Regions from separate parts of the Paenibacillus puldeungensis genome, predicted to be linked through region 3. Evidence: riboswitches for the same ligand, from Rfam matches in the RefSeq annotation. Region 3 holds a riboswitch; each other region holds the start of a gene.

Region 1 (3,278 bases), on a different contig from region 3:
TCGGCCGGCAGCGAAGCGTGGCTGTGCGGATCATACCAGCTTAATTCGGGGTTAACAACATTGCCCGAGGCATCAAACCCGCGCCATTTGGCTCGTAAAGCCGGATGTGTATATTCGACGCCTGTATCGAGATTGGCAACCACAATTCCCGTTCCGTCAATGCCTTTTGACCACACCTCAGGGGCATTGATTTGGGCAATGTTCCACTCGATGCTGTTTGGTTTGGTAACAGCAGGGGCTGAGCCGGCAGCATCTTTCGCTCCGGACTTGTCAGCGGCCGGCGGAGTACTCGGCGTGATCGCCGGGGCTGCAGTGGAGCCGGTCGAAGGAGTTACGGCAGGTTTTGCCGCAGAGCCTGCGGTAGGGGCTACAACGGCAGGGCCTGCCGCACGGGTTGCCGTACCCGATTTTGCTGTGCTTTTATCGATTTCTACCTTATGCAAAAACCGTTCTTCGTTCGGTAAAATTTTCTCTACCTCAGGAAGCAGTGCGATTTGGTCAAGCACCTCTTTCGTGCTTGTCACCGCCATGGCATTTACAATAAAGTAGCTTTTGTATTCTTTTACATCCCCTGATTTTTTCGCCTGCTGTAAGTATTGATCCAAGGAAGATTGCGAACTGGATGCCGTCTCGCGCAAGGCGCTAATGACAGAAGTTCGAGCGTTAAGCTTAGCGGCTGCCGGGGTCACTTTCTCTAGCTTAGCTTTTTGCAGCGAAGCTTTGGCTACAGAAGCCGTATTGGCTTGTTCCTTCATTTTGACGAGATAGGTCACATACTCATCCTGCTTGAACTGCTTCGTTAGCTTGGGATCAATTTTGGCTCCGGCGAGTTGAGGCGAACTTGATTTTAGGCTGATTTTGCCTGAAGAACCGGCGTTGTCGGCATAGGTCGCGGGGGCGAAGGTAAGCACAAGGAGGATCGACATACCGAGTGAGAAACGTTTGCGGAATCGACTAAGATTAATCAACTTTTCCACTCCCTTTACTGGGTTTGATGTTACCTTGAATACATCCTCTTGTGACACAACCCGAATCATTTAACGTTTAATCCGGGCCCTTTCAGGGGAACAAAGCCTTGCGTTATGCTTTTTGCAACCACCTCCTTTAAAGGGTATAGTAAACAGTGTGTAGTTTAGATTTATGTTAAGAGATGAACTGACATGGTGGCAGGGAGTTAGAATAAACATGCAATGGACTGGGTAGTGGATCCAAGATGGCATTCAACTTAACATTGAAAACAACCGGATGGCGATCGAGGTACATGTAGTAAAAGGTTACATGGAGTGAACCTTATTTTCTATAAATCATAAAATAAGGGAGAATATGGAGTTTATAGAATCAGTATATATTGTAAAATTATATTAACAAGTAGCAATTTATGAAAAATATACATTTATTCTCATAAAAATAGGCCATAAGGACCAATATTTTGTGTGTTTAATAAATATATGGTGTTAGCTATATTGACATTTGACCTATTTCATTTTACATTATCATCAAAATGATAAATGCGAATGAGGATTGTGGGAGAGTCCGCACGGCAGGTGTGGCACCGAAGGAGCAAAGGGTCGATTTTGCAAATCGACAGATGAATCTCTCAGGTACAAGGACCATGATCTGACGCCACTCTGGAGAGAGCGATTAGCCACCCAAGAGGTACATGTCCGGGTAGATTCAGGACATTAAACTTTCAGGTAACGGGGACAGAGAAAGGGGCAACATGCCTTTTCTCGTCCCTTTTTTGTGTCAGTTTAGATGAACCTTTGGCTGTAAGGTATGCTGAGGGTATTTTATTCACATAACGTATATTAGTAATGAACAACCGGGAGAGATGACGATGCGATTCAAAAATGTGTTTTCAATTATTGGACCAGCGATGATTGGACCTTCCAGCTCGCATACCGCTGGTGCGGTGCGGATCGGACGGTTTGCCAGACAGTTGCTCGCAGAGACGCCGACTAAAGCGCAAATATGCTTTTACGGTTCGTTTGCCGAGACGTATAAAGGGCATGGAACCGATTTGGCTGTCGTTGGAGGGATTTTGGATTATGCAACGGATGATGAAAGAATCCGCAATTCTTTGGAAATGGCAGAGGAGCTAGGGGTAGACGTTCATTTTTCAACAGGCGTTGTTGCTGGCGCGCATCCGAACACCGTGAAGATCACTCTATTTGCGGGTGAAAAGCGGGTAGAAGTGACGGGGGCGTCCATCGGTGGCGGAACGATCGTAATTCGAAGTATTGACGACTTTGAGGTAAAATGTTCGGGAGAATTGCCGACGCTCGTCATTTCTCACGCGGACCGGCAGGGCGTGCTGGCAGGGATTACCGCACTTTTTAGTCGGGAGAATGTCAATATAGGTTACATCATCACCGATCGAAAAGGGAGAACTGGGGAGGCGTTGACCGTCGTGGAGGCGGACATGGTCATTCCGGAGTCGTTAGTTGGAGCGGTCAGCTCGCTGGCTCATGTAAGCCGGGTTGTCATGATTAATCTCACCTGATTTACAGGTTAAGGTACAGAAATACGGCTAAGTTTTTGGTTTGACATTGATGAAAGGAGCGAATCCAGATGCGGTTTCGCAATTTACAAGAGCTAATCGACTTGTGCGACAAGGAGTCCAAGACGATCTCGCAAATCATGCTGCAGGATCAAGCGGAGGAAACGGGTCAATCGATTAATGAGATCATGGCCGCGATGACAGAATATTATCAAATCATGAAGACGGCGGTACACAAAGGCCTGACCGAAAATATCACGTCGACCAGCGGATTAACAGGGGGCGATGCGAAAAAGGTGGAGGAATACCGCCGGAACGCGGAGCCGTCGGTGGGCGATATCGCCTGTCAGGCTATGGCGTACGCCCTGTCGGTATCTGAGGTAAACGCCTCGATGGGGCGGATCGTCGCCACGCCGACCGCAGGCTCCTGCGGCATCATCCCGGGCGCTTTCGTCAGCGCCCAAGAGCGCTTTGGTTGGGACGATGAGCATATGGTTCACGGCTTATTCTGCGCCGGAGCCATCGGTTATGTGATTGCCAACAATTCCTTCATTTCCGGAGCAGAAGGCGGCTGCCAGGCGGAAGTTGGCTCGGCGATCGGCATGGCTGCCGGAGCGATGGTGGAGCTGCGCGAGGGAACGCCGGAACAAGCGGTTCATGCGGTTGGGCTGGCGCTCAAAAATACGCTTGGTCTTATCTGCGATCCGGTTGGCGGCTTGGTCGAAATTCCCTGCATCGTACGCAACGGGTTCGGGGCAGTGAATGCGCTCGCTGCCGC
Region 2 (3,278 bases), on a different contig from region 3:
TATACGAAACAGCCGCTAACAACAACACGATACCGTATAACGCCGCAGGCGTCGCGGAGAAGTTGCTTTCTCCGATCCAAGCCGTAGAAAATGGGATCAGAGATAGCGAGAATAGCAATAACAAATTTATCCACATCAGTTTTCCATTTATGGTACGAACCGTGTGAAGAAGATGATGATGGTTATTCCAATAGATCCCAACATACACAAAGCTGACCGCATAGCTGAGGAACTTGGGCACCAGGCCAACCAACGAACTCCAGCTATGGCCCTCTGGAACTTTCAATTCCAGCACCATAATGGTAATGATAATGGCAAGAACGCCATCGCTGAACGCTTCCATACGATTCGCCTTCAACACATTCATTCCTTTCTTGGAAGGATTTTGGAATGTGTAGCTTTCGACGTAAGTTGTGAAATCCCTTCTTCTACAGCATAAGTTTCTTAGGTAAACGTCAATCTGATTTAATGAATAACCGGGGGCGGGGCATCAACTGATTGTTGCTTCTGCACGGGTACTTTGCTGCTTGCTTCCTTTTTTCTGCGATTCACCGAATACAAGGCAAATAATAGAATGAACCATAGAGGTGTCAGCAATAGGGCAGGACGTGTGTCTTTCGCAAAAAGCATAATGATCAGAATGATAGCAAACAACGCCAGGACAACATAATTAACGAAAGGTGTAAATGGTGCTTTGAATTTAGACGTTGCATGTAATTCCGGCTTTGTTTTCTTATACCGTAAATGGCAAACCAGAACGATACCCCAAACCCAAATGAAACAAATGGCGCTAATGGTGGTCACGATCCCAAAAGCCTGCTCCGGAATAAGCTTACTCAACAGAGCTCCCACGGACAGAACAATCGTCGAGATCAATAACGCATTACTTGGTACATGATTTTTGTTCAGCTTTGCAAAGCTGGATGGGGCCTGATCATTTTTTCCTAAATTATAGAGAATTCGGCTCGTTGAAAACATCCCGCTGTTACAAGCAGATGCGGCGGAGGTTAATACGACAAAGTTAATAATGCCCGCAGCAATTGGAATCCCGACTAAACTAAACGTTTTAACAAAAGGACTTTCTGATGCACTCAGCCCGGTCCATGGGTTAATGCATAACAGCGCGATAATTGCACCCACGTAGAAGAATAGGATTCTTAAAGGAATTTTATTAATCGCCGAGGGGATATTTTTTTCCGGATTGGATGTTTCCGCTGCCGATACACCGACCAACTCCACACCGACAAAGGCAAACACAACCATTTGGAAGGAAAGCAGGAAGCCTGAAATGCCGTTAGGAAATAGTCCGCCATGCCCCCAAATATTTTTAAGCGTAACCGCTCCGGCATCTGTCTTGAATCCAATCACCAGCAAAACAACCCCAATAGCGATCAAGGCAAGAATGGTCACTACCTTAATTAAAGCAAACCAGAATTCCAGTTCCCCAAAATTCTTTACGGTTAAGAGATTGAGTCCCAATAAGACGACTAAGCAGACGATGGCGGGTACCCACTGCGGGATATCAAACCAATACTGCACGTAAACCCCCACTGCAATAACGTCGGCCATCGCCGTCATAATCCAGCAAAACCAATAGGTCCATCCGGTTACGAATGCGGCCCGCGGTCCAAGATAGTCTTCGGCAATATCTGTAAAGGATTGATAACCTGCTTTAGATAGCAGAAGTTCTCCAAGCGCTCTCATCACGAAAAAAACGGCGATCCCTATAATTAAATAAGCGAAGATGATGGATGGTCCTGCCTGTTGTATAGCTTTCCCTGATCCTAAAAATAGTCCGGTACCAATGGTACCTCCAATCGCTATAAGCTGAACATGCCGATTTTCTAACTCCCTCTTTAACTCTTGTTGTGCCAAGCCTAGCTCCCCCTTAAATCATTTAATTTTTCATGTGAAACAATGAACTTAATAAAAGCCAATAAAAAAAGAGATTGGATGCGCTCCAATCTCCTGGTCATAAAGAATAATAAATAATAAATGGTATTCTAACGATTGCCAGAATAGCAAATAAATTATTCAGTACCCTCCTGTCCTTTTGCCTGAGATTGTGAACCCTTCGGCGCCGCGATTTTCCCGCGGTCTCTCCAGAAGCTGCTCCTGCTATAGTGTGATCCATAGCGATCATAGCTGCTAAGTATTAAGTTTTGATTGGTGATCAACTTTCAATTTTTTTCAATACTAATCCTAGTTAAATGTTTTGTCAACGACAATTAATTCCACTAAGCTCGAAGCTCGCCGAAGTAATTCTGGTATGGGCTAACCCTTGCCAGCACCTCGTCTACCTTGTGCATACGTTCCTCCAGGCTTCCCCGGAGCGTTATATAGGGAATCCGCCGCTCTTTCAAACCCGCAATAATTTGCTACTGGTTGTCTGCCTATAGCACAGCGCCTTAATGACTCACTGTCTTACCTCATACAAAGACGTATCCAACACCTCAATGAATCGCGTCCATTCTCCTGTTGCGTATAGCAGCAGCCGATGCATCGCACGCGTGCATGCCGTATAAAAGAGTTTGCGCTCACTTTCCCGATGATACATCCGAGAAGAAGCATCATAGATCAGAACGGCGTCGAATTCAACGCCCTTCGCGAGATACGCGGGAATGACCAGCGTCCCCTTCTCGAAGGTAGGCGTCTGTTTCGTAACAAGCCGCAAGGGAGGGCATCCCTGTGCGATCAAGAGGTCGTAGGCTTCGCTGCTTTCGGCGGCCGTTTTCGTGATGACGGCGATGGAGGCATAGCCTGCCGCTTGCAGAGCCGCGAGATCCTCTGCGATTCGCGCTACCAGCTGCTCATCACTGCCCGCCTTGGAGAGGAGCGGCTTCTTCCCGCTTCTTTCGAAGGGCACGATCTCCTTGCCGCCTGGCAGGAGCGACTTCGTAAACTCCACGATCTCGCGGGTCGATCGATAACTGCGGACAAGACGAATCAGTCTGGTGTCCGACTCGCCGTAAAGCCGGATGAGCGGCGAATCAGCCCCGTATAGCTCCGTAGCCTGCGTGAAGATGGCCTGCCCGAAATCGCCGAGTACTGTCATACGCGCTCGAGGGAACAGCTTTTTCAGAAATTCATATTGAAACATCGAATAGTCCTGACCCTCATCGATGAAGATATGCCGCACCTCCGTATTCGTCCGAACGCCCTCGATGAGCTCTTTTAAATACAAGAAAGGTGTCGCATCCTCATAAAATAGTTCAAGCTGGCCTAGCTTACCTTTGGTTTGCTCGCAAATGTCCGGCCAATGCTCCGGAACCTCGGTT
Region 3 (3,278 bases):
CTGCAAGCGATCCTGCCTCGGCGATCGCCGTTGCCCCGTCATACATGCTGGCATTGGCTACTTTTAGCCCTGTCAGCTCACAAATGTACGACTGAAATTCGAAGATTGCCTGAAGCTCGCCTTGGCTGATTTCCGGCTGGTAGGGAGTATAGGCCGTATAAAATTCCGATCTGGAGGTGACATGCCCTATAACGGAAGGAATATGATGGTCATAAATGCCTGCGCCCAAAAAGCTGACATAACGGTCCGTATCGGCATTCCGTGCGGCCAGTATGGACATATGCCGAGTTAGTGCGTATTCGTCAAGCTGCGGAGACACCGGGAGTGTTCCTTGGTAGCGCAGATCATCCGGTATGTCCTTAAACAGCGCATCCACGGAATCCACGCCAATTACAGCCAGCATTTCCTCGCGATCCTGTTCGGTCAGAGGTAGATAACGGTGCTTCAACATAATATTGGCTCCTTTCACCGCTTGGCGGATGAGTTTCGACGATAGAATGGCAGCGGCACAACCTTGGCTTTGAGTCGTTTGCCACGGATTTCAACCTCCAGCTCCGTACCCATCTCTGCAAAGGAGCTATCGATCAGCGCCATGCCCAAACTTTTTTTAAGCGTAGGGGACTGTGTACCAGTTGTTATTTCACCAATAGTAATTTGTGTCTCCCCGGCAATAACAGGGTAATGGGTGCGGGGAATACCGCGGTCAAGCATTTCAAGCCCCACCATTTTGCGGGGCAAGCCTTGTTCATGCATCTCCCAAAGGGCCGTACGTCCCACAAAATCACCCTTAATCCACTTCACAAATCGATCTAGACCCGCCTCCAGCGGAGTAATACTCTGGGATAGTTCTTGGCCGTACAAGGGAAGCGCGGCCTCAAAGCGCAGCGTATCTCTTGCGCCAAGGCCTGCGGGAACGAGTTCGAAGCTTTCTCCGGCCTTCATCAGTACATCCCAAAGCGCCGGGGCATCCACCGCGTTCAAGTACATTTCGAACCCGTCTTCCCCGGTGTAACCGGTTCGGGAGAGGAGAAGCGAAATGCCTCCAACATTGGCTTGAGGCAGGAAACGGAAGGGCTTTAAGCCTGTCAGATCGGCATTGCACACGTTCGATAGAATGGCTGCAGCGTGCGGCCCTTGCAAAGCGAGTAAGGCAGTATCATCAGAGGCATTACGCAGCTCTACGCCCGATTCGGGAAGGTGCTGCTGCAGCCACGCCCAATCCTTGTCGATGTTGGAGGCATTGACGACAAGCATGAACTCGGCTTCGGCCAGCTTATAGACTAGCAGGTCGTCAACGACGCCGCCATTCGGGTAACAAAGCAGTGTATACTGAGCTTTTCCAGGTTCAAGCAACGTTACGTCATTGGTCGTCATTCGCTGCAAAAAGCTCTTCGCCTCCGGACCGGTGCAGTAAAATTCGCCCATATGCGATACGTCAAACAGCGCGGCTCGCTCGCGGGTGGCTTCGTGCTCTTTCTGAATACCGCTGAACTGTACCGGCAGCTCCCAGCCGCCGAAATCGATGCAGCGAACACCCTCGTATTGATGGTAGAGGGGATAGAGCGGCGTTTTTTGCAGATTGTGGTCAGACATTGGATCACCTCAAGTGTAGCCGCTAATGGGCCGTTTTGAATTTTCTTTGTTTACCAGCTAAATTTGAGCATAAAAAAACAGGCCAAAGAAAATATCGTGCATGTTTAAAACATGCGGATTTTCTCGGGCTCTGTCCTTGGTACCTGAGAGTTACCCTGTATAGGTGCTCGGCATAAGGTGTGAAAAACACAGGTTTCCCCTTGGGTGATTCGCGGGATTGCGAATTCTCTCCAGAGATGCGTCCGGCAGAAGTCCTTTTGCCTGAGAGATTCACCGCGGGTGTGCGGCTTGCTCCTTCGGCGTTACAGTGCGGTGCTCCGTAATCTCTCCCTCTGCCCTCAACCGCTGACTACACATCCATTAATACCCAAATCCCGTGAATATGTCAATAAAGTTATCATAAAAATTTTTATTATTTTTAAGATGTATTAAAGGCAGCGTTTACATGATACCGAATCTAGGATTAGTGTTAATAATATTGACATGATAGCTAGATTTGGAATAATCTGAACGTGGAAGTTCTCTTATAGTCAGACATTTCATATTCTACCTGTATTTAATAATTCGGATTACCACCCGAAAAGAGGAGGAGACTGGCGTGGCTAGCGTTATTAGGGAGAATGTTTGGTACAGTGAGGAGCATGAATGGGTGCTTGATTTAGGCGATGGTACGGTAAAAATCGGCATTTCCGACATAGCCCAACACCGGCTTGGTGATATTGTATTCGTTGAGTTGCCGGATCTGGGGCAGGAAGTAGAAGCGGAGGATGGCATCGGGACAATCGAGTCGGTCAAGACGGTGGCTGATTTGTTTACGCCGGTCGGCGGAACGGTGCTCGAAATTAACGGGAAACTGGAGTCGGCCCCCGAGCTTGTGAATGAGGAGCCGTACGACGGTGGCTGGATGGTTCGGATTCGGCTTAAGGAAGACCCAAATGCCGCATTTGCCAAGTTGCTGGATGCGAAGGGGTATGCGGAGTTTATCGAAAAATGATATGTTGGTACGCGCAGACTAGTTTCTCTCAAATAGCAGCACAATAACATTTAAGTCCAAGCTATAGACGACAAAACATAGTAAAAAACCGCTGAAGAGATTCCCTCTTCAGCGGTTTTCCTGTTCACTATTTGGCTTAACGTTTGGGAGGGAGCAGCAGAGAACGGTATAGCACCTCGAAAATAAACTCAAAAGCCTCAAGTCGGTGTTTTGTCTCCAACGCTGTTTTTCCCCAAACGTAAATACCGTGATTTCGCATCAAAAAGCAAGGGACATCCAGGTTTAGTGCCCCGGGGATTTGTTTAGTGATCGATGATATGTCCACGCTATTAGGGAGTATAGGAATACGTAACTGCTCGGATTCCCCAACAATACCTGTACAGAAATCCCTGGTTAGCTCGTTACCCTGTACTGCAACATAGCCTTCGTCACTGTAATAATCACTAAGCACATGATTAAAAACCGTATGGACATGATAAACCGCACCGCAGCCGGTCATTCGATAGATTTTCGCATGAACAGGCGTTTCAGAGCAAGGCTCCAGGTCGGTCGCTTCACAAGGATTCCCTGCAGCATCTACGAACAGATAGCTTTCCGCCGAAATGGGCGATCTGTCCTTCACACGAGAGTTGACCGCAAAATAGAACTCATTCGGGGTAAAACTGCCAACCCGGACTGACAGATTTCCGCT

What was found. Region 3 has a riboswitch for glycine ahead of gcvT (glycine cleavage system aminomethyltransferase GcvT). Riboswitches for the same ligand answer to the same signal wherever they lie in the genome.
Region 1: another riboswitch for glycine. It lies ahead of sdaAB (L-serine ammonia-lyase, iron-sulfur-dependent subunit beta); the one in region 3 lies ahead of gcvT (glycine cleavage system aminomethyltransferase GcvT).
Region 2: another riboswitch for glycine. It lies ahead of ACFQ3W_RS08935 (amino acid permease); the one in region 3 lies ahead of gcvT (glycine cleavage system aminomethyltransferase GcvT).

The regions. Positions count from the first base shown of each region.
Region 1 is NZ_JBHTLM010000001.1:437,095-440,372, forward strand. It holds gene ACFQ3W_RS01855 (S8 family serine peptidase) at 1-968, opposite strand, end outside; glycine riboswitch at 1,515-1,623, shown strand; gene sdaAB (L-serine ammonia-lyase, iron-sulfur-dependent subunit beta) at 1,838-2,503, shown strand; gene sdaAA (L-serine ammonia-lyase, iron-sulfur-dependent, subunit alpha) at 2,572-3,278, shown strand, end outside.
Region 2 is NZ_JBHTLM010000005.1:79,879-83,156, forward strand. It holds gene ACFQ3W_RS08930 (TMEM175 family protein) at 1-358, opposite strand, end outside; gene ACFQ3W_RS08935 (amino acid permease) at 466-1,875, opposite strand; glycine riboswitch at 2,036-2,116, opposite strand; gene helD (RNA polymerase recycling motor HelD) at 2,417-3,278, opposite strand, start outside.
Region 3 is NZ_JBHTLM010000020.1:65,604-68,881, forward strand. It holds gene gcvPA (aminomethyl-transferring glycine dehydrogenase subunit GcvPA) at 1-451, opposite strand, end outside; gene gcvT (glycine cleavage system aminomethyltransferase GcvT) at 466-1,593, opposite strand; glycine riboswitch at 1,722-1,829, opposite strand; glycine riboswitch at 1,833-1,935, opposite strand; gene gcvH (glycine cleavage system protein GcvH) at 2,192-2,587, shown strand; gene mtnB (methylthioribulose 1-phosphate dehydratase) at 2,724-3,278, opposite strand, start outside.